Alloyangia pacifica: one gene and its partner. The protein of the gene in region 2 interacts with the protein of the main gene of each other region in a pairwise test. Links are inferred from orthologs where the notes say so. Each region holds a gene or a part of one and is shown on either strand. Other genes may lie near its edges. The genes, in order: CEW88_RS03185 and ssb.

Region 1 (16,098 bases), 1.1 Mb from region 2 along the record:
CAGGTCACCGGCGCGGTGATCAAGGAAGCGCTGGAGAATGGCGTCAGCGAGATGGAGGAAGGCGGCGGCCGCTTCCCGCAGGTCTCGGGGATCAGCTTCACCGTAACCCCCTCGGCAGAAGTGGGCAGCCGGATTTCCGACGTGATGGTCGGCGGCGCCGCGCTCGACGAGGCCAAGACCTACGGCGTTGTGTCGAACAACTTCGTGCGCAACGGCGGCGACGGCTACAAGATGTTCATCTCCGCCAAGCAGGCCTATGACTTCGGGCCCGACCTCGCCGACGTGGCCGCAGAGTTCATCGCCGCCAACACGCCCTACACGCCCGCGACCGACGGCCGGATCACCATTTCCGAGTGATCCGCCCCGAGGGCAACAGGACGCGGGGGCGTGCCGGAGACGGCGCGCCCCTTTTCACACCGGGGTCCACACCGGGGTCCACACCGGGGATCGTCTCCGCAACATCCTCTTCCCCCCGGGGAAATTCCGCACTATCAGGGCCTCATGCTGAAGACGCGCATCATCCCCTGCCTCGACGTGGCCGATGGCCGCGTGGTCAAGGGCGTCAACTTCGTCGACCTGCGCGATGCGGGCGACCCGGTCGACGCTGCCCGAGCCTATGACGCCGCCGGCGCCGACGAGATCTGTTTCCTCGATATCCACGCCACGCATGAAAACCGCGGCACGATGTTCGACGTGGTCACCCGCACCGCCGAGCAATGCTTCATCCCGCTCACCGTGGGCGGGGGCGTGCGCACCGTCGGCGACGTGCGGGCGCTGCTGCTGGCCGGGGCCGACAAGGTGTCGTTCAACTCCGCCGCCGTCGCCAATCCCGACGTGGTGGCCGAGGCGGCCGACCATTTCGGCAGCCAGTGCATCGTCTGCGCCATCGACGCCAAGACCGTGGCGCCCGGCCGCTGGGAGATCTTCACCCATGGCGGCCGCCGCCCCACCGGCATCGACGCCGTTGAATTTGCCATCACCATGGCGCGCAAGGGCGCGGGGGAAATCCTGCTCACCTCGATGGACCGCGACGGCACCAAGGCGGGGTTCAACCTGCCGCTCACCCGCGCCATCGCCGATGCGGTGCCGATCCCGGTGATCGCCTCGGGTGGCGTCGGCACGCTCGACCATCTGGTCGAGGGCGTGACCGAGGGCCATGCCTCGGCGGTGCTCGCCGCCTCGATCTTCCACTTCGGCACCTACACCATCGCCGAGGCCAAGGCCCATATGGCCGCCGCCGGCGTTCCGGTGCGGCTCTGAGAGGCCCTCACATGACCGAGATGACGCTCGAGAAACTCGAAGAGGTGGTCGCCGCCCGCGCCGCCGCCTCGCCCGACGAGAGCTGGACCGCCAAGCTGCTGGCCAAGGGTCCGGAGAAATGCGCCGAGAAGTTCGGCGAGGAAGCCATCGAGGCGATCATCGAGGCGGTCAAGGGCGACCGCGAGAAGCTCGCCTCCGAGGCCGCCGACGTGCTCTTCCACTTCCTCGTGATGCTGCGTGCCCGCGAACTGCCGCTGTCTGAGGTCATGGCCGAGCTGCAGCGCCGCCAAAGCCGCTCCGGCCTCGCCGAAAAGGCCGCCCGCCCCAAGGACTGATCCCCGCGCAATGCGGCGCTGCCCCTCGCAGCTGCGCGGCGCATCCCCGGCGTATTTACAAAGAGACAAAACGCGCTGCGCTGCGGCGGATCCTGTTCCGCATGCCTTCTGAGCAAGAATACTCGGAGAGGAACACGCGCAGCGCGGCGGGGGTAGAGCCCCCTGCCGAGGTCAGCCGCCGGTCACCTCGGCCAGCGGCACGGCTGCGCCGAGGAGCCGTTCGTATTCGATCTTGGTGCAGCGGTCCTGGACCACGTCAACGCCCTTGCCCTCGGCCTTCGCAGCGGCCTCCGCATGCGCGACGCCGAGCTGCATCCAGATGGTGCGCAGCTGCGGCAGGTGCGACAGCGCCGCGCCGACCACCGAGGGCACCGCGTCGTGACGGCGGAAGATATCCACCATGTCCACCGGTGCGTCGATCTCCGAGAGTCCGGCGCGGAACTCCTCGCCGAAGATTGTCTGGCCCACATGCGCCGGGTTGACCGGGATGATCCGATAACCGCGCTGGTGCAGGAACCGCGAGACATAGTGGCTCGGCCGCACCGGGTTGGTCGAGATCCCGACCACGGCGATGACCCGGGTGCGGGTCAGGATGTCTTTGAGAAAGGTGTCGGAGTAGCTCATGAACTTCAGCCTGTCACAGCGCCGCGGGAAGAGGAAGGCACGAAGCGCGGGCGCGGCGCGGCCTTCCACAGAAAGAAAAAGCGTCCGGGTAAAACCCGGACGCAAGTTACGGAACGAGGGACAGTGAAGGGGTCGCGGAGGTTCCAGTTCCGCGCCTCTGCATCAGAGATAGGCGAAAATGACACAGATTGAAGGGCCCTCTCGATCATGTGATGAATAATTCTTGACCTTCCATCCGCGACGTGCTGGCGCATCATTCTGCGGCAATCGCCTCATTGGTCAACATCTGCCACACCCGGTGCGGGGTGAAGGGCATGTCGGCCTGACGAATCCCCTTCTCCCAGAGCGCATCCTGCACGGCATTGGACACGGCGGCCATCGAGCCGACGGTGCCGGCCTCGCCGCAGCCCTTCATGCCCATGGGGTTGCCGGTCGACGGCACCGGCTCGACATCGAAGGCGATCCACGGCGAATCCTTGGCGCGTGGCATCGCGTAATCCATGAAGGTCGCAGTCAGCAGCTGGCCGTCCTCGTCGTAGACCGTGTGCTCGGTCAGCGCTTGGCCCAACCCCTGCACCACCCCACCATGAACCTGCCCCTCGGCCAGCATCGGATTGATGAGATTGCCGAAATCATCGACCACCGTATATTTCACCACCTGCGTGACGCCGGTCTCGGGGTCGATCTCCACCTCGCAGAAATGCGCGCCATTGGGATAGGAGCGGGCGTCGATCGCGGTGCGGGCCGACCAGCTCAGCAGGTCCTCGCGGCCCTTCTCGCGCGCCAGCGCGGCGGCCTCGAGCATGGTCGGGTGCAGGTTCGAGCCATCTGCGCGGAACTGCTCGTCGTCGAATCGCACCTCGTCGGGATCGACCCCCATCTCGCCCGCAAGAAACTCCGAAAAGCCCGCGATCATGTCGCGCACCGCGGTGAGCGTCACCGTCGCCTGCGTGGTTACCGAGCGCGAGCCCCCTGTACCGCCGCCGCGCGGGATCAGGTCGCTGTCCCCCTGCACGAAGCCGATCTTCTCGGCCGGGATGCCGGTGTGATCCGACAGGAACTTGGCAAACACCGTCTCGTGCCCCTGCCCGTTCGACTGGGTACCGACATAGATGGTTGCACCGCCATCCTCGGTGAACTCGACCTTCACGTCCTCGGCGGGGTCGCCGAGGATGCTCTCGATGTAATAGCACAGCCCCAGCCCGCGCAGCTTGCCCTGCGCCTCCGAAGCCGCCTTTCGCGCCGGGTAGCCCTTGATGTCGGCATCCTCCTCGGCATGCGCCAGCACGCGGGAAAAATCGCCCACGTCGTAATTCTCGCCCGTGACGGTCTTGTAAGGGAACTCCTGTACGAAGTTGATCCGGCGCAACTCCATCGGATCGACGCCGAGCTCGCGCGCAGCGCGGTCCATGATCCGCTCGAGCGTGTAGATCGCCTCGGGGCGGCCCGCGCCGCGATAGGCGTCGACCTGCGTGGTGTTGGTGTAGAAGCCCTCGACCCGCATGTAGGCGGCCTTGATGTCATAGGTGCCAGTGAGCACCTTGGCGTAAAGCGCGGTCTGGATCGCCTGCCCGAAGTTCGAGTTGTAGGCACCGAGGTTGCAGCGCGTGTGGTTGCGGTAGCCGAGGATGCGGTTGTCCGCGTCGAAGGCCAGCTCGGCCAGCGTCACCAGGTCGCGCCCGGCGTGGTCCGAGAGCATCGCCTCGGTGCGGTCCGACATCCAGCGCACCGGGCGGCCGAGCTCCTTGGCGGCAAAGGCGATGGCGAAATACTCGGGATAGCCCGGGGCCTTCATGCCAAAGCCGCCGCCGACGTCGGGATTGGTGACGCGGATCTGCTCGACCGGCAGGCCGAAGGCCTGTGCCAGCTCGGATTTCAGCGCCCAGACACCCTGCCCGTTGAAGGCGACGTGCAGTTTCTCGCCGTCCCATTCGGCGTAGGCGCCGCGCGGCTCCATGGCGTTGACGATGACGCGGTTGTCTCCGACCTCGAGGCTGACCACCTTGGCTGCCTTGGCAAAGGCCTCCTCGGTCTCGGCCACGTTGCCGAGCCCGAAGTCGAAGGCGCGGTTGTCGGGCGCCTCGGGGTGGATCGCCTCGCCGCCCGCCTCCAGCGCCATGTGCACCGGCAGTTCGTCGAAGTCGAAGACGATGGCCTCGGCGGCATCCTTGGCCTCGATCATCGTCTCGGCGACGATCAGCGCCACCGGCTCGCCGACGTGGCGCACGCGCCCCTGCGCCAGGATCGGGCGCAGCGGATCGGCGGCCTTGCTGCCGTCGCGGTTCTTGATCACCGTGCCGCCCATCGAGATGTCCATGCCCGAGGCGACCAGGTCCTCGACCGTCACCACCATGTGCACCCCCGGCATCTCGCGCGCGTCCGACACGTCGAGCTTGGCGATCTCCGCATGGGCGACCGGCGAGCGCAGCACATAGGCATGCAGCGCCCCGTCAGGTGCGATATCATCGACATAACGGCCATGCCCGGTGAGGAAACGTACGTCCTCGCTGCGCTTAAACGACTGGCTCTTGCCGAATTTTTCCATCTGACTGATCCTCCCGCGACTGCGTATTTGTCGCGACTGTAGAGGCCGCAGCCGCAGAGTCCAGCGCCCGGGACTGTGATCTCAGTCCTGATTTTCGATTTCCACGACTCTGCGCACGCCGTAGCCATTGAACCCGGTGACGAGCGCCCGGGAATAGGCCCCCATGCCCTCGAAGAGCAGGTAGTCGCCTTCCGTGAGGTCGCATGGCAGTGGCAGCAATTCGGGCAGCCGGTCGATGCTGTCGCAGGTCGGACCGAAGACCACGCGGCGGGTTTGTGCGCCGGTGAGGAGGGCGCCGCTGCGGCTGACCGCGCGGACCCGGTCCATCGGCGCGATGTCGCGCCATTCGGCCAGACCGCCGTAGACGCCGTCGTTGAGAAAGACCGCCTCGTCGTGCACCCCCTTGACGCGTGTGGCCAGCGTCAGCGCCTCGGCGGCCAGCGCGCGCCCCGGCTCGCAGACCAGATGCGGTGGACTGTCGAAGGCGCCCTGCGCCGCCTCGCGGATGGTGCCGAAGATGGCCTGCAGGTCGGGCTTGCCCGTATCGCGGTGCGCGGGGAAGCCGCCGCCGACGTTGAGCCGGTGCAGCGTGACTCCGGCCGAGCGCGCCACCGCGGCAGCCTCGTTGATGTAACGTCCCCAAGGCGCGGGGCTGGTGCATTGCGTGCCCGGGTGGAAGGTGATCGAGGGGGTGAACCCCAGCGACTCCACCCGCCGCAGCAACTGAACGGCCTGCTCCGGTGTGGCTCCGAACTTGGCGCCGAAGTCATAGGCCGCCCCCGCCACAGGCAGCTTGAGCCGCACGGCGATCTCGGTGCCGCGCGGCAGGCCTGCCAGCTTCTCCAGCTCGGCCATCCGGTCCACCGACCACGAGACGCAACCCGCCTCCAGACCCGACACGATTTCCGCCGCCGACCGCACCGGGTTGTGGTAGTGCAAGATCGCCCCCGGCGCCTCGGCCCGGACCAGCGCCATCTCGGCGGGAGAGGCCACGTCGAAGGCGGTGATGCCCGCCGCATGCAAGACACGGATCATCTCGGGCGCGGGATTGGCCTTGACCGCATAGGTCACGAGACCCGGAAAGCCGGTCAGGAACTCGCGGGCAACCTCCGCAAGCCTCCCCGGGTGGAAAAGGAACACCGGTTCGTCTGGGGCATTGGCCGCGAGCCAGGATTCCGGGGTCGGGGAAAGGGTGGGATCGATCCGCATGGGCACTGCCTCCTGTCGCTTTTCTTCCCAGACTGACGCAGAAAACGCTCGGATTCGCGTGGCAGATGGCACAGAATGTCAGGCGTGATGCGACAGATTGACGACAAGACCATTCAGATTGACGAAACCGACCGGCAGCTCATCGCGCTGCTCGAGGCGGATGCACGGCTGCCGGTGGCCGATCTCGCCCGCAAGCTGGGGCTGGCGCGGACCACGGTTCAGGCGCGTATCGACCGGCTGCTGGCACGCGGCATCATCGCCGGCTTCACCCTGCGCCGCGGCGCCGCGCTGAAGGCGCCGATCCGCGCCACGGTTCTCGTGTGCATCGAGCCGCGCAGCCAGCCCGAAGTTCTCGCCCGGCTGCGCCAGATGCCGGCGGTCGAGGCGGCGCATACGACCTCGGGGCGGGTCGACCTGCTGGTTCAGGTGAGCGCCCGCAGCACCGAGGAGCTCGATGCCACGCTCGACAAGATCGCAGAGGCGCGCGGGGTAAGAAGCTCAGAGAGCCTGATCCATCTCAGCACGAAGCTGAACCGGGCGGGGTAGCGGCGCGCGCTGCCCTGCCTTCAGAAAAAGCTCTGCGGGTCGATGTCGATCGCCATGCGCAACTCGCCCTTCAGACGGAACTGCCCGGCCCATTCGGCGAGCGCCGACTGCAGCGCGACGCCCTTCGGCGCCTTGACCAGCAACCGCACCCGGTGCCGCCCGCGCACGCGGGCGATGGGCGCCGGCGCCGGCCCGTAGACCTGCGCTCCGATGCGCCGCAGCGGCCCGTCCTGCCGTGCCATCGCCGCGCCGAGGTCAAAGACCTCCTGCACCTCAGTCGAGGACAGGATCACCCCCGCCAGACGGCCATAGGGCGGCATCCCGGCCGCGCGGCGCTCGTCCGCCTCGGCCTTCCAGAACCCCTCCTCGTCGCCCGAGAGGATCGCCCGGATCACCGGGTGCTCGGGCTGGAAGGTCTGCAGGAGCGCCGTGCCCGGCTTCTCGGCCCGACCGGCACGCCCGGCCACCTGCCGCATCAGCTGGAAGGTCCGCTCCGCCGCCCGCAGGTCCGAGCCCTGCAGCCCGAGGTCGGCGTCGATCACCCCCACCAGCGTCAGGTTGGGAAAGTTGTGCCCCTTGGCGACAAGCTGCGTGCCGATGACGATGTCGGCCCCGCCCATGGCAATCTTCTCGATCTCGGCCTTGAGCTGCCGTGCCGAGCCGAAGAGGTCCGACGACAGCACCGCCAGCCGGGCGTCGGGAAAGACCTCGGCTGCCTCCTCGGCCAGCCGCTCGACCCCCGGCCCCACCGCCGCCAGCTTGCCCTCGACCTCGCAGGAGGGGCATTTTTCGGGCTTCGGCGTGCTCTCGCCGCACTGGTGGCAGATCAGCCGCTGCTGGAAGCGGTGCTCGACCATGCGCGCGTCGCAATGCGGGCAGGCGATCTGGTGGCCGCAGGCGCGGCAGATGGTGACCGGGGCATAGCCGCGCCGGTTGAGAAACAGCAGCGACTGTTCACCCTGCGCGATCCGCCGCTTCACCGCCGCCTGCAAGGAGGGCGAGATCCAGCGGCTGCCCGGCAGATCCTCGCCGCGCATGTCGAGCGCCCGCATCTGCGGCATCACCGCCGGACCGAAGCGCGAGACCAGATCGAGCCGCTGGTACTTGCCCGCGTCGGCATTGGCCCAGCTCTCGAGCGAGGGAGTCGCAGAGGCCAGCACCACCCGCCCCGCGCAGATCGAGGCGCGCAGCACCGCCATGTCGCGGGCGTTGTAAAGCACGCCCTCCTCCTGCTTGTAGGAGGTGTCGTGTTCCTCATCGACGACCGTCAGGCCCAGGTCACGGAACGGCAGGAAGAGCGCCGAACGCGCGCCCACCACCAGCTGCGCGCCGCCCTCGGCCACCTGCCGCCAGACCCGCCGGCGCTCGGTCACCGTGACGCCCGAGTGCCATTCGGCAGGGCGCGCGCCGAAGCGGGCCTCGACCCGGGTGAGGAACTCCGAGGTCAGCGCGATCTCGGGCAGCAGCACCAGCGCCTGTCGGCCCCTGCGCAGGCATTCGGCCACGGCTTCAAGGTAGACCTCGGTCTTGCCCGAGCCGGTCACCCCCTTCAGCAGCACCGTACCATAGCTGCCCGAACGCACACCGTCGCGCAGCACCTCGGCGGCGGCGGCCTGATCCTCGGTCAGCGCCTTGCCGCCGTAGTCGGGATCGAGCCGGGCAAAGGCGGTATCGCGCGGCGCCTCCTCCTCGCGCACCGCCCCCTGCTTGGCGAGACCCTTGACCACCGAAGAGGTCACCCCGGCGGCATCGGCCAGCTCTTTGAGTGTCAGCGACAGGCCGCCCATCTCGTCGAGCACCTCCAGCACCCGGCGCCGGGCATCGGTCATCCGGTCCGGCTCGGCCTCGCCGCGGCGGTAGATCTTGCGCATCGCCGGCCCGTCGCCGAGCCCCGGCGCGCGGGTGGCAAGGCGCAGCATGGCGGTGCGCGGGGTCAGCGTGTAATCGGCGGCACGTTCGAGAAACTCGCGCAGCTCGGCACGCATGGGGGGCGCATCGAGCACCCGGAAGGCGGCGCGGACCTTGGCCGGGTCGAACCCTCCCTGCCCCGGCCCCCAGACCACGCCCAGCACCTTGCGCGGCCCCAGCGGCACCTCGACGTAGGACCCCTGCGCGCAGCCCCCCACCGGCGCCTTGTAGTCCAGCAGCCGGTCAAGGGGCTGCGTGGTCAGCACCGAGATCAGCGTGCCTTCGTCGTAGAAGTCATCCATTGAGGGCAGGTCCGTTAGCGCTATTTCCAAGGGGGTTCCCGCCCCTCACTGCATGAGGTAAGACAGGCGCGACCGAATGCCAAGCCAAGCCTGGAGGGCTTACTCAGATGAAATTCTTTGTCGATACCGCTGACGTGGACGCAATCCGCGAGCTTCACGAGCTCGGCATGGTGGATGGCGTCACCACCAACCCCTCTCTGATCGCCAAGTCCGGCCGTGACATCCTCGAGGTCACCAAGGAAATCTGCGAACTGGTCCCTGGCCCGGTCTCTGCGGAAGTGGTCGCAATCGACGCCGAGGCGATGATCGAGGAAGGCCGCAAGCTGGCCGAGATCGCGCCGAACATCGCCGTGAAGGTGCCGCTGACCTGGGACGGGCTCAAGGCCTGCAAGGTGCTCTCGGAAGAGGGCAACATGGTCAACGTGACGCTCTGCTTCTCGGCCAACCAGGCGCTGCTCGCCGCCAAGGCCGGCGCGACCTTCATCTCGCCGTTCATCGGCCGCCTCGATGACCTGAACCTCGACGGTCTGCAGCTGATCGCCGACATCCGCGCGATCTATGACAACTACGGCTACGAGACCCAGGTGCTGGCCGCCTCGATCCGCTCGGCCAACCACATGTCGGAATGTGCCAAGATCGGTGCCGACGTCTGCACCGCGCCGCCCTCGGTGATCAAGGCCATGGCGAACCACGTGCTGACCGACAAGGGCCTCTCCGCCTTCCTCGCGGACGCCGAGAAGGCCGGAATCAAGATCGTCTGATTCGGCAAACCCGGACATCAGGGCCCGTCTCTTCGGAGGCGGGCCTTTTTCGTTGCACGCGCTCCTTCCCTGCGCGGGGCTCCTCGTCTTGCGGTCATCGGCTCGCGAACCTCTACCGCGCGGTCAACCTGCGCGCAGATTGGTTAATTCATAGTTAGTGGGGCCGGCGTCGCGCTCAGAGGTTGGGCTCGCCCTGCAGGCCCAGCAGCTTGCGGAAGCCGGTCCAGTAACCCGGCAGGCGCGGCGGCTGCGACAGCCCTTCGAGCGCCTCCTCGGCGAAGCGCGGCATGGCGCGCGGGGCGAAGTCGCGGCCCCAGTCGAGATAGGCATCGGCGTGCTCGGGGCGCAGCCGGCAGGCCGAGCCGACGAGGCCGACGAGCGTCTCGGGGGCCGAGTACCATTCATCCTGGATGCCGGTCACCTTGGACTTGAGGAAAGGCCCGACCCAGCGCATCAGGCGCTTTTCTGAGAACTGCAGCAGCAGCTCGCCCATCTCGTCGCGGCTGTAGCCGATCAGCGGCGGGAAGGTGTCGTAGAAGATCGCCTGCCCCTCCACCACCGCGAAGTTGCGGATCGAGGGATGGAAGCCGATGCGGCCCTCGATCTGGTCGGCGTTGTTCCAGAACTGCGCGATCACCTGCCCGGCGCTTTCCATCATCGCCAGCGTCGAGGCCAGATCCTCGCGCTGCATGCGCGGGCGCATCAGCGCGCTCTCGGGCAGCGCCTCCTGCAGGATCACCGGCACCCGGCCCTGCCCGGTTTCCATCAGCAGGAACTCGGTCTGCGGCAGCGGCACGCCGGTTTTCTGCAGCGCTGCGACATAGGCATCATGCGCCCGTGCCAGCCGCTCCAGCGCCGCGCCGTCGGGCAGGCCCCGGTAGACCTTGACCACCTTGTCGGCGAAGGGGCCGTCCACCGGCCGGAAGGGGGCGCAGAAATACCCAAGGCGCGAGATCGGCTGACCCTGCCCCTGCTGGTGGCGGCGGATGGTCTCGGCGAGCGCGGCGTGATCGGTCATCTGGGTCATGTCTCCTGTTGCCGTCCGCTTTACCCGTTTGCCAGCGCCTCCGCCACCTCTGCGGTCAGGGCGGCGATCTCGGCGCGGGCCGGGGTCTTGCGGCCCTCGGCGGCGCTCTGGCCGCGGCCGAAGGCCTCGGCATAGCCCACCCGGTTGGCCAGCTGCGCGGCGGCGATGGGCACTTCCATCGCCTGCACAGCCTCGGCGATCTCGCCCGACAGGCGGGTGCCGGGCCGGGTGCGGTTGAGCACCACGAGCGCTGCGCGATTCTCCCGGCGGGCGAGGTCGAGCACCCCCTCGGTGGCCCAGAGGTCGAGATGGCTCATCGAAACGGGCACCACCACCAGGTCGGCGGCGCGCAGCGCCGGGCGCAGATCGCTGTCGGCCTTTGGCGGTGTGTCGACGATCACCACGTCGTGGCTCGCCGCCAGCTTGCGGCATTCGTAAGTCACCCCCCAGGCCGAAGACGTGGCAAACTCCAATGTCCCGAGCGCGCCGGGGTCGCGCTCCAGCCGGGTCATGAACCAGCGCCCGAGGCTGCCCTGCGGGTCAATGTCGACCAAGGCCACGGATTTGCCCTGCGCAAGGAAGCCGATGGCGAGATTGGCCGAGAGCGTGGTCTTGCCCGAGCCCCCCTTCTGCTGCGCGACGGTGATCACCGATCCGGTCATGAAAGCCCCCCATGCGATGCGACGGCCCGCGCCGGGCCATTTCGCACCTGCAGCATAGCCGAAGACGGCCCCCCGTCCAGTGGCCAGATGACGCGGGGTGAGGCGTTCTGCCGGAACGCTTCGGCGCAGGGATTCACCCGACATTAAGGACAATTCCGCCATGCTGCCTGGCAGGAGGCTTCCGATGCGGCACCTGCTCTTGCACGCCCTGATCTGCACGCTGCTCGGCACCGCCGCCACACCGCTGCGCGCCGGAGCCTGGCTGCAGCCGCCGGGGCGCGGATTTGCCAGCACGACCACCCGGCTCTCCTGGGCGCAGGATCAGCCAGTGCAGAACTGGCCGCGCGCCGAGATGCGCTATGACACCTTTTATCTCGAATACGGGGCCAGCCGCCGGCTGACCTTCGGCACCGATCTGGGGCGTGCGATCTCGGGCGGCGGCAAGGCAGTGGCCTTCGTGCGGTTTCCCCTGCTCGGCACGGGTCCGCTGCGCGTCGCCGGCGAACTGGGGCTGGGCCAGATCGAGGGGGTGCGGGCCCTGCGACCGGGGCTCTCGGTTGGCTTCGGGCTGGAGCAGAGCTGGCTCAACGCCGACCTGCTGGCGGAAATTCGCGAGGCCAAGGGGACCGACTACAAACTCGACCTCACACTGGGGCTGCGCCTGCCGCGCAAAGCACGGCTCATCCTCCAAATCCAGAGCGGCGCGCAGCAAGGAGACGAGGCCTTTGCGCGCTTGGCCCCCTCGCTGGTTCTGCCCCTGCGCAGACGCCTGCAGATCGAGATCGGCGCCAACCAGGGGCTGACCGGCGATAACAGCTCGGGGTTCTTCATGGGACTCTGGAGCGAGTTCTGAAGGACAGGAGGCCGGCGCGGCCCGCCACCGGCCCGCCCGTCTGCATCGCGGCACGGCTCAGTAGTCCATCCGCACCATCATCGTCAGATCGCCCCGCACCGGCTCGGGCCAGACCACATGCACCTCGTCCTTTGCGCTGCCGCCCTCGGTGACGGCATAGGGGGTGACAAAGGTGCTGGCATCGCCCGCATCGCGCGGGCGCGAGCGCAGCACGAGGCTCTGCACCTCGCGCGCCTGCCCGCCAAAGGGTAGCCGGTTGCCGGTTTCGACGACCCATGTGCTTGCGTGGCTGTTCTGCGCATGGGCGACCTGCAGCGGGTTCTCGGTCTGCAGCTCGACATTGTGAAAGGTGTTCGCGCCGAAGAAAACCCGCCGCATCGCATTCAGGTTCAAGGATGCGAAGGAAGTGTCGACCCGGTCCACCCGCACGATCGTCCCGCCGACGCAGCGAAAGAGGTTCCCCGACAGGGTGAGCCCGTTGACCATGTGGCCTGTGCCATAGGGCTTCACCACCAGAAAGGAGAACCACTCGGCGACATCCGAGCAGAGCATGACATTGCCGGTCAGCGACAGGCCCGCGAAACCGAAGCCGCCGGTAAAATCGGGCTCCGGCTCGCGCTCGTTGGTCCATTCGATAAAGCAGTTGTCGATGTAATTTCCGGTGATCGTCGTGTTGCAGGCGCGCAGGCAAAGCACAATCCCCGCCGAGCGAATGCCCGCGCCGCTGTCGTCGCCCTGGAAGAAATGATTGCCCGAGATCACCGCATGCGCCCCCGAAACCACCGCGAAATGGCGGAACTGCGAGGCGCGATTGTTGCGGATCTTCACGTCGTTGGCGTTGGTGTTGATCGCCACTGACTGGCGGCTCGTGGTGGCAAGATCGGCCTCGGCGCTCAGGAACTGGTTGTGATCGACCAGCAGCCCCTGACAGCCGTCGCCCGGCGAGGTGATGCCTCGGTGACCGGGACGGTTGAAGACGCAACTGCGGATGACGTTGACCGTGCCTGCGGGCGGCAGCATCACCCCGCTCGCCACTTCGGAGCACTGGAATTCCACGCCCTCGATCTCGAATTTCTCGAGCTTGGTGAAGCCCGAGAAATCGAGCAGGTAGCGGAAGCGGGTGAAGGTATAACCCTGCGTGCCGATCGCGTCCGAGAGCGGCTGCGACAGGGTGATCGTCGCGGCGCCGACGTTCTTGTCCTTCACGTAGATCTCGCGCCCCACCCCGGCGCCGGTCACCAGGCTGCCCACCTCGATATTTGCGATGTTCGACACATTGGTCAGCTGCCAGGGGTTGGCGGCCGCGTAGGTCGCGGTTCCGGTGACGCTGGCCGGGTCCCAGCCTCCGCCCGCCTCGGCACGGAGCTGACCGTTGCGCAGAACCCGGCGCTGGGAATAGGTGTCGCGATTGTTGACTGCCGCCCGCACGTCGAGCGGCGCGCTCAGCGACACCCGTCGCCCGCAGAGATCGAAACTTTCGTGGTCGGCGTTGTTGAGCAGCGACTGCAGCCCCTTGGCCAGCGCAAGCGCCTCGTCCCCGCCGAAGGCCGCGAGATAGGCAGGGAAGTGGAAGTCCCGGGTCAACGACAGGATCGCCGAGGCCGGCATGCTCACCTGCCCCTCGAAACGCACTGGGTTCTCCAGCGTCACCGAGCTGGCAAGCCGGTAGGTCCCCGCGGGCACCACGATCTGCCGCCCGTCGGCCGCGGCGTCGGCAGCCTCGAAGGCCGCGCTGTCGTCGGTGCTGCCATCGCCGCGTGCGCCGTAGTCCCGCACATCGACGCTGGCCATCATGCCGCGCAGGAAGTCCCCGGTCACATCCTCGATCCGAAGATCGTCGATCCGCACCACCCCGCCGCTGAGCCCGGTCAGGTCGAGCCCGAAGTGGCCATAGCTTGGCGCCATGCCCCAGACCATGTCGACGCCGCCGCGTGATCCGGTTCCGACAATGGCCGAGACCTCGACCACCTCGCTGTAGCTGGTCAGCGCGACCGAAGGCCCAAGCATCGGCAGGCCGGTCACCTCGACATCGCTGCCGCTGCCCGCCCAGCCTGCGATGCGCACCGAGGGCAGGTTGCCCGAGACCGCCTTCACCCGTGCAGTGATCCGCAGGTAGACCCCGGGTAGGATCGGCGTCTGCCCCATGTAGCGCAGCTTCTGCGTCGGCTCGGCCTTCTGCAGTTCGAGACAGCCACCGAAATCCGCATCCGCCGGGACGAAGGCCGCCGAGGGATAGGAGGCATAGGTGTCCGATCCGGGCCGCCCGTCACCCCGCGACCAGACACCCAGCCCTTCGGAAAATGGCGTGGGGGTCAGCACCACCCCGTCGGTCACCGCAATGTTCATGGCTTGCACCTCTGCTCTCTGTCGCCTCGCGGGGTCGTGCCGATCCCACGGAAGACAAGGCTGACGGGCAGAAGTTAAAGCGCTTTGGCAGTACCGTGCCCTGCCCGCGCAACGGCGGGGCCAAGCAATGAAAAAGGGCCTCCCCGATCGCTCGGGAAGGCCCTTTCAACTCAAGCTGTCAGGAATTTCAGCCCAGCTCGCCCGCCAGACCCTTGCGGATCAGTGCGGCGGTCTCGGTGACGCCGTAAAGCGCGATGAACCCGCCAAAGCGCGGCCCCTGGCTCTGGCCCAGCAAGACCTCGTAGAGCGCCTGGAACCATGCGCGCAGGTTCTCGAAGCCGTGCTCCTTGCCGACCGAAAAGACCAGCGTCTGCAGCGACTCGTCGTCGACCGCGCCCTCGTAGCCCTCGAGCTGCGTCGCGAGATCCTCCATCGCCACGCGCTCCTGATCGGTGGGGGCGCGGAACTGCTTGGTCGGCTTCACGAAGTCGTTGAAGTAGCGCACCGCAAAGCCCGCTGCGGCGTCGAGATCCGGGTGGGTCTTCGGCGCGGCGTCGGGCGCGTAGCGGCGAATGAAGCCCCACATCGCATCCTTGTCCTCGGCACCTGCGGCCGAGGCGAGGTTGAGCAGCATCGAGAAGGGCACGACCATCTTCGATTCGGGCACATCGCCGCCGTGGATATGCCACACCGGGTTGGCGAGCCGCGCTTTTACGTCCTGCGTCGGATAGGCGCGGAGCTGCTGGTGGTACTCGTCCATCGCCTTCGGGATCACGTCCCACCAGAGCCGCTTCGCGGTCTTCGGCTTCTGGAACATGAAGTAGGACAGCGACTCCGAAGAGGCATAGGTCAGCCACTCGTCGATCGACAGCCCGTTGCCCTTGGATTTCGAGATCTTCTCGCCGTTCTCGTCGAGGAAGAGCTCGTAGGTGAAATGCTCGGGCGCGCGCACGCCGAGCGTGCGGCAGATGCCGTCGTAGATCGGCGTGTTGGTCGAGTGATCCTTGCCGTACATCTCGAAGTCGACGCCGAGCGCCGCCCAGCGGGCGCCGAAGTCGGGCTTCCACTGCAGCTTCACGTTGCCGCCGGTCACCGGGACCGTCCACTCCTTGCCGTCGTCATCGTCAAAGGTGATGGTGCCCTCGGCGGCGTCGACGTGCTTCACCGGCACATAGAGCACGCGGCCGGTCTCGGGGTGGATGGGCAGGAAGATCGAATAGGTCGAGGCCCGCTCCTCGCGCAGCGATTTGAGCATGATCTTCATCAGATCATCGTATCTCTCGCAGCAGCGCAGCAGGATCTCGTCGAACTGGCCGGACTTGTAGAAATCTGTGGCCGAATAGAACTCGTACTCGAACCCGAAGGTATCGAGGAAGCGGCGCAGCATGGCGTTGTTGTGATGACCGAAGCTCTCGAACTCCTCGAAGGGGTCCGGCACCGAGGTCAGCGGGCGCTGCAGGTTCTCCTGCAAGAGCGCCTGGTTCGGCACGTTCTCGGGCACCTTGCGCATCCCGTCCATGTCGTCCGAGAAACAGATCAGCCGGGTCGGAATGTCCGAGATCACCTCGAAGGCGCGGCGGATCATCGTCGTGCGCGCAACCTCGCCGAAGGTGCCGATATGCGGCAGCCCCGACGGACCGTAGCCGGTCTCGAACAGCACGTATCCCTTCTCGGGCGGCGTCTTCTCGTAGCGTTTCAGCACCCGGCGCGCCTCTTCAAA
Region 2 (11,346 bases):
CCGCCCCCGACCATACCCGCGATCGCCTGAACGATTATTGCTGCAATACCTTCCATGAATGCGGTCCCCCAAGTTGCTAAATCAATCAATAGATCACGCCATGGTAGCTCAGGTCGCGAGATACCGTTAGGATAACTTCGGGCTCTGGCAGGGGCGCCGGGACATCCGCGCTTCGCCGCGTCTCACCTTTCCATCGCAATCGCCCGCCCGGCCGGGCGCGGTATCGTCGCGTTTCCCCAAAGTCAGCCACGGATTTCATGACGTTCAGGCCAGGTTTGCCAGTGGGCGGCCTTTGCGCGGCAGGGACCCCCTCTATATTGCAGGAGGTATATCCCCTGACATGTCGGACACCGCGATGCGCCTGCCGTTTATCAAGAGTAGAATGCCGGCACCCGTTCTTGAGCCGGAGAGGGCGCCGGCCCAGGATGACGCGCGCGAGGCCGGTCGTCAGGCGCTGTTCGAGATGATCGACGACGGGTTCTGCATCATCCAGTTCATCGACGGGCCGGATGGGCCACTGTCGGATTACATGCATATCGAAGCGAATTCGGGTTACGAGCGTCATACCGGCATCAAGGGGATCGTCGGGAAAACCGTCTTTGACGTTGCACCCGACGACGGGCGGCAATGGGTGAAGATCTACGGCGACGTGCTGGAACATGGCGCGCCAATCCGGTTCGAGAGGAGTTTCTCCGAGGTCGGGCGGTTCATCGAGGTCTCGGCGCGGCGGGTCGAGCCCAAGAGCCTCGGGCAGGTCGCGGTGCTCTTTCGTGACGTCACCAACCGCAAACGTGCCGAGGCCGAGATACGGGCCAGCGAGAAGCTCGCGCGCGAGAGCGAACGCCGCGTCGGCCTCGCGCTCGAGGCCGGGGCGATCGTCGGCACCTGGGTCTGGGATGTCCCTCGGGACGTCTTCACCGTCGACGCGGCGCTCGCCTCGGCCATGGGGCTGCGCGAGGTCACCGAGCTTGGCGATCTCAAGCTCGACGACCTGGTCGAGAACGTTCATCCCGAGGACAAGCCGCGGCTGATCTCGGATATCGAGGCGGCGCTGCGCGAGGGAGGATCCTATTTCGATCAATTCCGTGTTCTGCGCGAGGACCGCAAGTATCATTGGATCGAAGCAAGCGGGCGGGTCGAGCTCAATGCTCACGGCAAGTCCGAGTCCTTTTCCGGGGTGCTGATGGATGTCAGCCGCCGGCGCGAGGTCGAGGCCGAGCGCGATCGGGTGACGGCCGAGCTTTTCCGTCTCAACGAGACCCTCGAGCGCCGAGTGTCGGAACAGACCGCCGCGCTGATGGCCCGGGAGGAAGAGCTGCGCCACGCCCAGAAGATGGAGGCGGTCGGCCAGCTCACCGGCGGGTTGGCGCATGACTTCAACAATCTTCTTGCGGCGGTCGCCGGCTCGGTCGAGATGGCCGGTGCGCGGCTGTCAGAACGGCGCCTCGACGAGATCGGGCGATATCTGTCGGCGGCCCGGAACGCGACGAGTCGCGCAGCGAACCTCACGCAGCGGCTCATGGCCTTCGCCCGCAAGCAGACCCTCGCGCCCAGGCCGACCGATGTGGTGAAGCTCTGCGCCGGGATGGTCGACCTGGTGCAGCGCACGGTCGGGCCGCACATCGAGCTGAGGACAACCGCCGACGCGACCCCCTGGCTGTCGCTCGTAGATCAGAACCAGCTCGAGAACGCCCTGCTGAACCTTTGCATCAACGCCCGCGACGCCATGCCCGAGGGCGGCAGCCTGACGATCCACCTCTCGAACCAGAGCATGGCGCGCACCAAGGCAAAGAGCATGGGTCTCGAGGCGGGGGACTACCTGCGCATCCGCGTGTCTGACACCGGCAGCGGCATGACCGCCGAGCAGATCGACCGGGCTTTCGAGCCTTTCTTCACCACCAAGCCGATGGGCGAGGGCACGGGGCTCGGCCTGTCCATGGTATACGGGTTTGCCCAGCAGTCCGGCGGCGCGGCCGAGATCACTTCGGAGGTTGGCGCGGGCACGGTGGTGAGCCTCTACCTGCCGAGGAGCTTCGAGGCTGTCGAGGTGGAGCAGGACGCCGAAGAGCGCGGCGATACCGAGCTGGCCGCGGCGCCGGAAAAGACGGTGCTCGTGGTCGAGGACGAGGTCCTGGTGCGGATGGTGGTCGTGGATGCGCTGCGGGACCGGGGGTACTCCGTGCTCGAGGCCGGCACGGCGGCCGAGGCGCTGGAGGCGCTCGCGCGGACGCCTCAGGTCGATCTGCTGCTCACCGATGTGGGCCTGCCGCGCGGGATGAACGGGCGCCAGCTGGCCGAGGCCGCGCGCGCCGAGCTGCCGGGGCTGAAGGTCGTCTTCGTCACCGGCTATGACGAGAGCGCGGCGCTCGGGGGCGAGCTGCCTGCGGCGGACGTCGAGATCGTGCAGAAGCCCTTCGATCTGGATGTGCTCATTGGAAGGGTCGGTGAGCTGATCAACCCTGTGTAGGCCGCAGGACCGCATAGGTCCGAGGGGCTTCGTGCAAAAGAGAAAGGGCTGGCGCAGGCCAGCCCTTTCGTATTTCCGGTGTCCCGGATGCGAGATCGCATCCGTGGAAAACACGCCTCAGAACGGGATCTCGTCGTCGATGTCGCGCGAGCCGCCACCGCCCGCGCCGCCGCCGTAGCCGCCGCCCGAGCCGCCGCCGTAGCCGCCCTCGTTGCCGCCGCCATAGCCACCGCCCGAGCCACCGCCGTAGCCGCCCCCCGAGCCGCCGCCGAAGTCACCGCCGCCGCCACCCTGGCGGCTGTCGAGCAGGGTCAGCTCGCCGCCGAAGGGGCGCAGCACGATCTCGGTGGTGTAGCGGTCCTGGCCGGACTGGTCCTGCCACTTGCGGGTCTCCAGCTTGCCCTCGATATAGACCTTAGAGCCCTTGCGAAGGTACTGCTCGGCGATCCGCGCAAGCGGCTCGCTGAAGATCGCGACCGAATGCCACTCGGTGCGCTCGCGGCGCTCGCCGGTGTTGCGGTCTTTCCAGTTCTCTGAGGTGGCGATGCGCAGGTTGCAGACCTTGCCGCCGTTCTGGAAGGTGCGCACCTCGGGGTCCGCACCGAGATTGCCTACCAGGATCACCTTGTTCACGGAGCCGGCCATGTCATCCCCTTATTCTTGGTCGTTTCGTCTGGTCGTTTGTCTGGTCGCCGCCTGTTGCCCAGACGGCGCGATTTCCTGTGCCTGGCCGGGATTTTCGCACGTCTGCGAATCCCCGCAGGCGGAGTGTTTGCACAGGTCTACACCACGGGCCCGATGTGCCCAAGCGCTCAATGTCGCGCGGAAATCCGCCGGTAGGAGGGTGTCCGGCAAGCTGGCCTAGGGTCAATTTATCTGTATAGTCGGGCGACAAGGGAACAGCGAAGCGGGACAGGGACGTGATGCGCAATTACGCAACGCGGGCGCTGGCCGGAGTGGTGTGTGCTCTGGTGTTGTCGGGAACTTCGGTCTCGGCAGAGGTGCTTTCATCCAAGAGCCGGGTGCGGCTCTTCTCCAAACAGACCAACGTGCTCGATGGGCGCGCGTCTCAGCAATACAACAGCTCGGTGCGGCTGCAGCCGAGCCGCGTGGTGACCCCGACGAAATGGGGCCCCATGGGCGGCAACGAGGGCGCGGTGCCGAGCTATCGGGGCAGCTATCGTGGCCCCTACGCCGATCTCGCCCGACAGGCGGCGCGGCGGCACGGCGTGCCCGAGGATCTCTTCCTGCGCCTCGTCCAGCAGGAATCCGGATTCAATCCCAAGGCGCTGTCGCACAAAGGGGCCATCGGCCTCGCGCAGCTCATGCCGTTCACCGCGCGCAAGCTCGGGGTCGATCCGCATGACCCGGCCCAGAACCTCGAGGGCGGGGCGCGCTACCTGATCCAGCAATACCGCAAGTTCGGCTCCTGGCAGCTGGCGCTGGCGGCCTACAATGCCGGGCCGGGCGCCGTCCAGAAGCACGGGGGCATCCCGCCGTACCGCGAGACGATGAACTACGTGAAGGTGATCTGGGGCCGGTAATCCTATCCGGCAGGCCCCGGTGACCTCCGCCTCCCTTGACGCAGGGAGGGCTTTGCCTGATATGCCTGACATAAAGGCTAGGGATTTGATCCCGATCAAGGAGCTACGCGCGGCGCAGGGCCAGACTGGTCGGATCGACACCGCCGAGCCCCGCTGACAGGTCCACAGGAGAGTTCTCATGCGTCATGCCGCCATACTTGCGTCCGCCGCCGTTCTTGCGCTTGGTGTGGGCGGGCTGGGTGTGGCCTGCGTGTCCGCGGCCTCGTCCGGGTTCGACAGCATGGATGCGCTCGGCGAGGCGCTCTTCTTCGACGCGAACCTGTCGAAGACTCGCTCGCAAAGCTGCGCCACGTGCCACGATCCGGCCTATGCCTTCGCCGACCCGCGCGGCGCCGCCTCCATTGGCGATGATGGCGCCTCGCTCGGCGACCGCAATGCGCCCACGGTGAGCTATGCCGCGCATGTGCCCGAACTGGCGCGTGACGAGGACGGCCGCTGGCGCGGCGGTCTGTTCCACGATGGGCGCGCGGTGACGCTGGAGGAGCAGGCGGGCGGCCCGCCGCTCAACCCCGCCGAGATGGGCATGGGGGACAAGTCCGAGGTGGTGGCACGCCTGCGCGAGAACCCGGACTACGTGGCCGCCTTCGGCGCGCTCTTCGGTCCCGGCACGCTGGACGATCCCGAGGCGGGCTATGCCGCCATGACCCACGCCATCGCCGAATTCGAGCGGCGGCCCGAGTTCGCGCCTTTCGATTCCAAATACGACCGATTCCTGCGCGGCGAGGCCGAACTGACCAAGCAGGAAGAGCTCGGACGGCTGCTGTTCTTCTCGCAACAGTTCACCAACTGCAACCAGTGCCACCAGCTTCGGCGCAGCGCTGTGGACCCTGCCGAGACCTTCTCGGATTACCGCTTCCACAACCTTGGCGTTCCGGCGAACAGCGTGCTGCGGGGGTCGAACGGGTCCGAGGACGGCTTCATCGACGGCGGGCTGCTGCAGAACGCGCATCTGACCGAAGATGGCGGCCCGGCGGACGAGACCCTGCGGGGCGCCTTCCGCACGCCGACGCTGCGCAACGTCGCGGTCACCGCCCCCTATATGCACAATGGGGTCTTCGAGGATCTGCGGACGGTGATCCTCTTCTACAACAGCTACAACACCCGCAACGAAGCGCGGAAGATCAATCCCGAGACCGATGCCCCCTTCGGTCCCCCCGAGGTCGCAGAGAACCTTGCGCCCGAGCTGACCGACGGGCCCGCGCTCGACGACAAGCGCGTGGATGCGCTGGTGGCCTTCCTCAAGACGCTGACCGACGCGCGCTACGAGGACCTGCTCGAGGACTGACCCTTCAGCGCGCCATCTCCTCTTCGATGACCGAGGTCACGGCCGGGCGGGACAGGCAGCGCGCGACCCAGTCCTTGATGCGCGGATCGTCGGGGACGAGGTCTTGGAACCAGCCATAGGTCGAGGCCACCAGAAGATCCGCCGCGCTGATCTGGTCGTCCACCAGCCAGTCCTTTTCGGCCAAGGCCTCCGAGAGCCGCGCCACCGCCTCTGGCACGTCGCGGAAGGTGACCTGGGTGATCGGATGCGAGACCCCGGCGACCTGCAGCACGTAGACCGGCTCGAAGACATTGCCGTACCAGGCCAGCCAGGACAGGTAGGCGCCGCGCGACGGGTGGCCGACGGGGCGGCCCATGGGGCTCTCGGGATAGAGGTCGGTCAGATAGAGCATCACCGCGTTGCTCTCGCGGATGAGCGCACCGTCGTGCACCAGCGTCGGCACCTTGCCCTCGGGGTGGGGATTGTCGGGGTCGCGCGCGCCCGAACCGTCCTGGCGCGGGATCTGCACGATCCGAAGGTCGACATCCTCTTCGATGCCCATGTCGCGGATCAATTGAACAATGCGCGTCGAGCGTGAGCGCGGCGCATGGTAGAGCGTCAGCATGCGGGTGTCCTCCAAGGGGGCTGAAATGCGGCGTTGCCTCCGGGCGGTAGCCTGCCGGAGAAGCGCGCCGCTGTCATCTTTGGCAGCGGCGCTTGGCAACCCTCTGCCGAGCTTCAGACCTCCAGCGCGAGCTTGTAGAGGTGGATTTCGAACGAGGGATGCATCTCGGCCCCGAGCACGCCGGGCCGGACGTGGCGGTAGAGCGAGCGCCAGAACGGCTGCACGATCACCGCGTCCTGCTGCAGCTTGCGCTCGATGCGGGCCATGATCTCCTTGCGGGCCTCGGCATCGGCGATGGTCAGCGCCTCGGCCACCATGGCGTCGAATTCGGCATCGGCGTAGCCGGTCTCGTTCCAGGCTTCGCCGCTGCGGTAGGCCAGCGCCAGCACTTGGATGCCCAGGGGACGGTGGTTCCACTCGGTGATCGACAGCGGGTAGTCCTTCCACTCCTGCCAGAAGGCCGAACCGGGCAGCACCTTGCGGCTCACCTTGAACCCCGCGTCGCGCAGCATGGCGGCGCAGGCGTCACCGGTGCGCCGGGTGAAGCCGTCGTCGAGCGTGACCAGCTCGTGCTCGAGATCGCCGAAGCCCGCCTCCTGCGCCAGCGGCAGGGCGAGGGCGGGGTCGTACTCGGTGGGGCCGACCTCGGCATAATCTGGATGGATCGGCGCGACGTGGTGGTTCTCGGCCACCGTGCCAAGCCCGGCGTGTCCGAGTTCCAGCGCGATATCGTTGGCGATGGCAAGCTGGAGCGCCTTGCGCATGCGCTTGTCGGCATAGGCCGCGCGGCCGTCCACCAGCGCCTGCTGGTTGCCGCGCAGCACCACTGTCGCGCCGGTGACCACCTCGGAGCGCTGCCAGCCCAGCAGATCCGCCACTTCGATGAAGGTGCCGACGTTCTCGTAGAGCATGTCGATCTCGCCGCTTTCGGCGGCGGCGAGCCAGGAGGCCGGATCGGTGCCATAGTCGAGGAACTCGATCCGCTCAAGCGTGGCGCCGCCCCAGCCATCGGCCTCGGCCCCCCACCAGGCATGGGCCTTGTTGCGCACCAGCACGGCGCGCTGGGTGGGGACCAGCTCCTCGGGCAGGTAGGGTCCGGTGCCGATGGGGTCGGTGAGCATGGTCGCCGGATCGTGCCGCGCGTGGACGCAGGCGGCGGGATAGTCCGACAGGCCCGCCATGATCGCCACGTCCGGATAGGCGAGGTTGAGGCGCAGGGTCAGATCGTCAAGGACTTCAACCGCGCCCTCGGCCAGCCGCTCGGTTTGCGGATCGCCAAGGGCGGCAAGCCGCCCGGCCATCGAGTTGCCTTCGACGCTGCGGTCGCACCAATAGCCCATGAGCCGCGCCACGTCGCCCGAGGTGAAGGGCTCGCCGGTGGTCCAGGTCACGCCGGGGCGGACATGCAGCAGGTACTGCGCGGCGTCCTCGCTGGCCTCCCAGCTCTCGAGCAGCATGCCGCGAAGGCTGCCATCGCGGTTATATTCGACGAGGTATTCGAGCCACCCGCGCGAGATATTGGCGATTTCGGACCAGTCGTAGGTGCGCGGATCCTTGAGCGGGCGCACCTCCATCTGGATGCGCAGCGCAGTGCCCGGCGGTGCCTCGGAGGGGGTCTCTTCGGCAGCGGCCATGCCGACCATGCCGCGCGCGATCACGGCCGAGGTGCCGAGCGCCGTTGCCCGGGTGAGAAACTCTCGTCGCGTCACGAGGCCCTGCCGGAAATCGCAAAGCTCCTGCCGCACCGCGGGGTGGATGCACTGCGCGTTACGGCCTCGGCTCATCTGCGTTTCCCCTTTGCTCGTTCTGCGGTCATCTGCCCGCCCATTGCGCATCAATTGCAACGCTACGTCAATCGACTAACGCGATCGCTGCGCAGTGAAACTCGAGGTTCCGGCAGGCCGGTGCGCCGCTGCGTCGCGGTGTCATGCCAGCGCCTCCGCGGGGCAGTGGCGTGGCCAGTCCTTCATCCGTGCGCGGAACCAGGTGCGCTGGCGCTTGGCGAATTGCCGGGTGAGGATAGCGCCGCGCTCCACCGCCTCGTCCAAGCTCAGCTCGCCCCGCAGGTGCCCGATCAGCTCGGCCGCGCCGATGGCCTTGGCCGAGGGAAGGGCGGGGTGCCAGCTCTCCAGGTTGGCCCGGGCCTCGTCGAGAGCGCCGCCCTCGACCATCAGCCGGAAGCGCCGCGCGATGCGCGCGTTCAGCCAGTCCTTCGGCACGTCGAAGAGGATCGGCTGAACCTGCCCCAGCGGCAACAGCGGCGGCGGCGTCTCGGCCTGCCAGGCCGCGATTCCGCGCCCGGTGGCGGTCAGCACCTCCCAGGCGCGCTGCACCCGCATCGGGTTGTGGCAATCGATGCGGTCGCGGCTCTCGGGATCAAGCTCTGCAACCATGGCCTGCAGCTCCCCGGCCTCCAGCCGGGCCATGGCGCGGGCGCGGACCTCGGACGGGGTCTCGGGAATCGCCGCCAAGCCCTCGGTCAGCGCCGAGAAGTAAAGTCCCGTGCCGCCGACGATAATCGGCCGCGCTCCGCCAAGGAGCGGTTGCAGATCGCGCAGCCAGTCGCCCACCGAATAGGCATGACTGCCCGGCACGTGACCATAAAGCATGTGTGGCACCCGCGCCTCGTCTTCTACCGGGGGACGAGCGGTCAGCACGCGCCAGTCGTCGAAGACCTGGATCGCGTCTGCATTGATGATGACGCCCCCCGCAGATTCGGCGATTTCAAGCGCCAGCGCGGACTTGCCGCTGGCGGTGGGCCCCGCGATCAGCACCGGAAGGCTCGGATCGGGCGCATATTGTTTCACCAGATCAGCCACCGGCGATCCTTTCTTGCGGGGGCGCTCAGCATTGCAGACGCGGATGTTTTCGGTCACATATAGCCGCAATTTGGATCGTGCACAGACGGAGCGCAACATGACCGAGCAGCCCCAAACCACCTTCAAGCGTGTGATGCTGAAAATCTCGGGTGAGGCGCTCATGGGCGACCAGGGCTACGGTCTGCACCCGCCGACCGTCGAGCGCATCGCGCGCGAAGTGAAGTCGGTGCACGACATGGGTGTCGAAATCTGCATGGTGATCGGCGGCGGCAACATCTTCCGCGGTCTCGCCGGCTCGGCGCAGGGCATGGAGCGCACCACCGCCGACTACATGGGCATGCTGGCGACGGTGATGAACGCGCTCGCCATGCAGTCGGCGCTCGAGGAACTGGGCGTCTTCACCCGGGTGATCTCGGCGATCCGCATGGACGAGGTGGCCGAGCCCTACATTCGCCGCCGGGCCGTGCGCCACCTGGAAAAAAAGCGGGTCTGCATCTTTGCCGCGGGCACCGGCAACCCCTATTTCACCACCGACACCGCCTCGTCGCTGCGCGCCAACGAAATGGCCTGCGAGGCGATCTTCATGGGCAAGAACGTCGACGGCATCTACGACTGCGATCCCAAGACCAACCCTGAGGCCAAGCGCTACGACCGCATCTCCTACGACGATGTGCTGCGCGACAACCTCAAGGTGATGGACGCCTCGGCCATCGCGCTGGCGCGCGACAACAAGATGCCGCTGATCGTCTTCTCGCTGAACGAGCCGGGCGGCTTCCGCGGCATCCTGGCCGGCGAAGGCACCTATACCGAGGTGCACGCCTGATCCCAGAGGTTCGGCGAGCGGGGGCTCGACCCCCGCACCCCCGCGATATTCCCGCCTGGAAGCAAGGGCGCGGCGGGCTCCTATTTTAGAGACATGGCGAAGCGCGCTGCGGCGGCGTCAGTCCCGGGCGAGCGGGTGATGGTCGAGCACGAGCTCGCGCAGACGCTCTTCGAGAACATGGGTATAGATCTCGGTGGTCGCCACATCAGCATGGCCGAGGAAGGTCTGGATGGCGCGTAGATCGGCGCCATTGGCCAGAAGATGCGTCGCGAAGGCGTGGCGCAGCGTGTGCGGGGTGACCTTGGCCGGCGAGACGCCCGCCGCCACGGCAATATCCTTGATCATGATGTAGAAGGCATGGCGGGTCAGATGCCCGGCCTTGCCGCGCGACGGGAAGAGGAAGCTCGAGGCGGGCTTGCCCTCGGTCTTCTTGAGCGTTTCCTGCGCATCGCGCCGGTTCAGCCACTCGGCCAGCGCCACGCGCGCCGGCGGCGAGAGCGGCACCATGCGCTCCTTGCCGCCCTTGCCACGGATCAGCAGCATGCGCGGATCGCCCCGTGCCGCCGAGAGCGGCAGCGTGACCAGTTCGCTCACCCGCATGCCGGTGGCATAGAGCAGCTGCATCAGGCAGGTGTTGCGCATCCGGTCGTCGGCGCTGCGGCCATGGGCCTCGGCAGCTTCGAGCAGCCGGTCGACCTCTTCGGTCGAGAGCGTCTTGGGCAGGCGTTTGGGGCGGCCCGGCCCGGCGATCTGCACTGCCGGGTTGTCGGCCCTCAGCCCCTCTTCGAAGGCGAAGCGGTAGAGCTGTTTGATCGCCGAGAGCCGACGCGCGCGGGTCGAGACCGCAAGCCCCTCGGCTTCGCAGGCGACCAGATAGTCCTCAACGTCGCCGCGCTGCGCGCTGGCAAGGTCGCGCTTGCGCGCTGCCAGCCAGCCGGTGAAGGACGCGAGATCGCGGGCGTAGGCGGCCTGCGTGTTGTCCGCGGCGCCGCGCTCGGCGGCCTGCGCCTCGAGGAAGGCCGAAACCCAGTTGGCGGCGCTCACAGCGGTGCGCCTTCGTCCGAAAGCAGGATCTGCTGGATGGCGGCGCGGCGCGCCGTGTCCTCGAGCCCCACCCGGCGCAGCGTCGCCAGCGCACCGGTGAGATCGGCGTGGTTGCCTTCGGCACCGGACTGGAAAAGCGCGATGGCCCGCAGGATCGTCTCGCCCAGCTTGCCGTCACGTAGCAGGCTGGCCAACTCCGGCGGCACCTCGGCATCCGGGCGCCAGGCCTCGACAATGGCCTGGGCGGCGGGGGCGAGGGGGACGGTGTCGGGCATCTCGCCTTGCGCCACGGCGTGCACCGCGCGGATCAGCCCGCTGCGCGCGGGCAGGCGGCGGGCAGCCTCCTCGTAGTCCGGCGACAGCAGCGCGGCGCGCTGCGCCAGCGCCGCGGCGCGCGGTTCGAGGTCGAGCCCCTGCAGCCGCGCCGCGTAAAGCTCGGAAAAGGGCACCAGCAGCCCGGCGCTGCGCATCTGTGGCCAGGCGGCGATCAGCGCGGGGCCGATCAGATCGCCGCGCCCGGCGTTCAGCGCGGCCTCGAGATCCTGCACCGCCGCGACGCGGTCCCAGACCCCGCCCGAGGCAGCGGGCTCGCGGTCGGTATAGATGCCCAGCAGGCGGTTCTCGGAAAGCGTGCCGCGCCGCGCAAGGCGTTCTGCGGCGAGGATCTGTGCCCGCCAGCCGCTGTTGCCCGACAGGTCCG

The links.
Region 1: the proteins of ssb (region 2) and CEW88_RS03185 interact in binary tests that used the Escherichia coli proteins (3 or more experiments, as listed by UniProt). The link is inferred for Alloyangia pacifica from one-to-one orthologs.

What each region holds. Positions count from the first base shown.
Region 1 is NZ_CP022189.1:652,254-668,351, reverse strand. The notes cover bases 6,135-9,128. They hold CEW88_RS03185 (primosomal protein N'), read right to left. Parts: upstream 8,730-9,128; coding sequence 6,540-8,729; downstream 6,135-6,539. Other genes in these bases: fsa (fructose-6-phosphate aldolase), read left to right, coding at 8,837-9,128; CEW88_RS03190 (Lrp/AsnC family transcriptional regulator), read left to right, coding at 6,135-6,519. Also shown: CEW88_RS03220 (bifunctional metallophosphatase/5'-nucleotidase), read left to right, coding at 1-357; imidazole glycerol phosphate synthase subunit HisF, read left to right, coding at 502-1,260; CEW88_RS03210 (phosphoribosyl-ATP diphosphatase), read left to right, coding at 1,281-1,595; CEW88_RS03205 (CoA-binding protein), read right to left, coding at 1,767-2,219; CEW88_RS03200 (xanthine dehydrogenase family protein molybdopterin-binding subunit), read right to left, coding at 2,473-4,764; CEW88_RS03195 (type III PLP-dependent enzyme), read right to left, coding at 4,846-5,973; more of CEW88_RS03190, read left to right, coding at 6,061-6,134; more of fsa, read left to right, coding at 9,129-9,490; CEW88_RS03175 (DUF6206 family protein), read right to left, coding at 9,666-10,517; ParA family partition ATPase, read right to left, coding at 10,538-11,179; CEW88_RS03165 (hypothetical protein), read left to right, coding at 11,364-12,032; CEW88_RS03160 (right-handed parallel beta-helix repeat-containing protein), read right to left, coding at 12,090-14,378; CEW88_RS03155 (lysine--tRNA ligase), read right to left, coding at 14,566-16,098.
Region 2 is NZ_CP022189.1:1,750,704-1,762,049, reverse strand. What follows is about bases 1,349-4,348. They hold ssb (single-stranded DNA-binding protein), read right to left. Parts: upstream 3,113-4,348; coding sequence 2,585-3,112; downstream 1,349-2,584. Other genes in these bases: CEW88_RS08415 (cytochrome-c peroxidase), read left to right, coding at 4,190-4,348; CEW88_RS08420 (lytic transglycosylase domain-containing protein), read left to right, coding at 3,391-4,011; CEW88_RS08430 (hybrid sensor histidine kinase/response regulator), read left to right, coding at 1,349-2,467. Also shown: CEW88_RS08435 (hypothetical protein), read right to left, coding at 1-56; more of CEW88_RS08430, read left to right, coding at 383-1,348; more of CEW88_RS08415, read left to right, coding at 4,349-5,356; CEW88_RS08410 (glutathione S-transferase family protein), read right to left, coding at 5,361-5,960; CEW88_RS08405 (ABC transporter substrate-binding protein), read right to left, coding at 6,074-7,744; tRNA (adenosine(37)-N6)-dimethylallyltransferase MiaA, read right to left, coding at 7,886-8,779; pyrH (UMP kinase), read left to right, coding at 8,877-9,602; CEW88_RS08390 (site-specific tyrosine recombinase XerD), read right to left, coding at 9,720-10,646; CEW88_RS08385 (hypothetical protein), read right to left, coding at 10,643-11,346. UniProt on the Escherichia coli protein: Plays an important role in DNA replication, recombination and repair. Binds to ssDNA and to an array of partner proteins to recruit them to their sites of action during DNA metabolism. Acts as a sliding platform that migrates on DNA via reptation.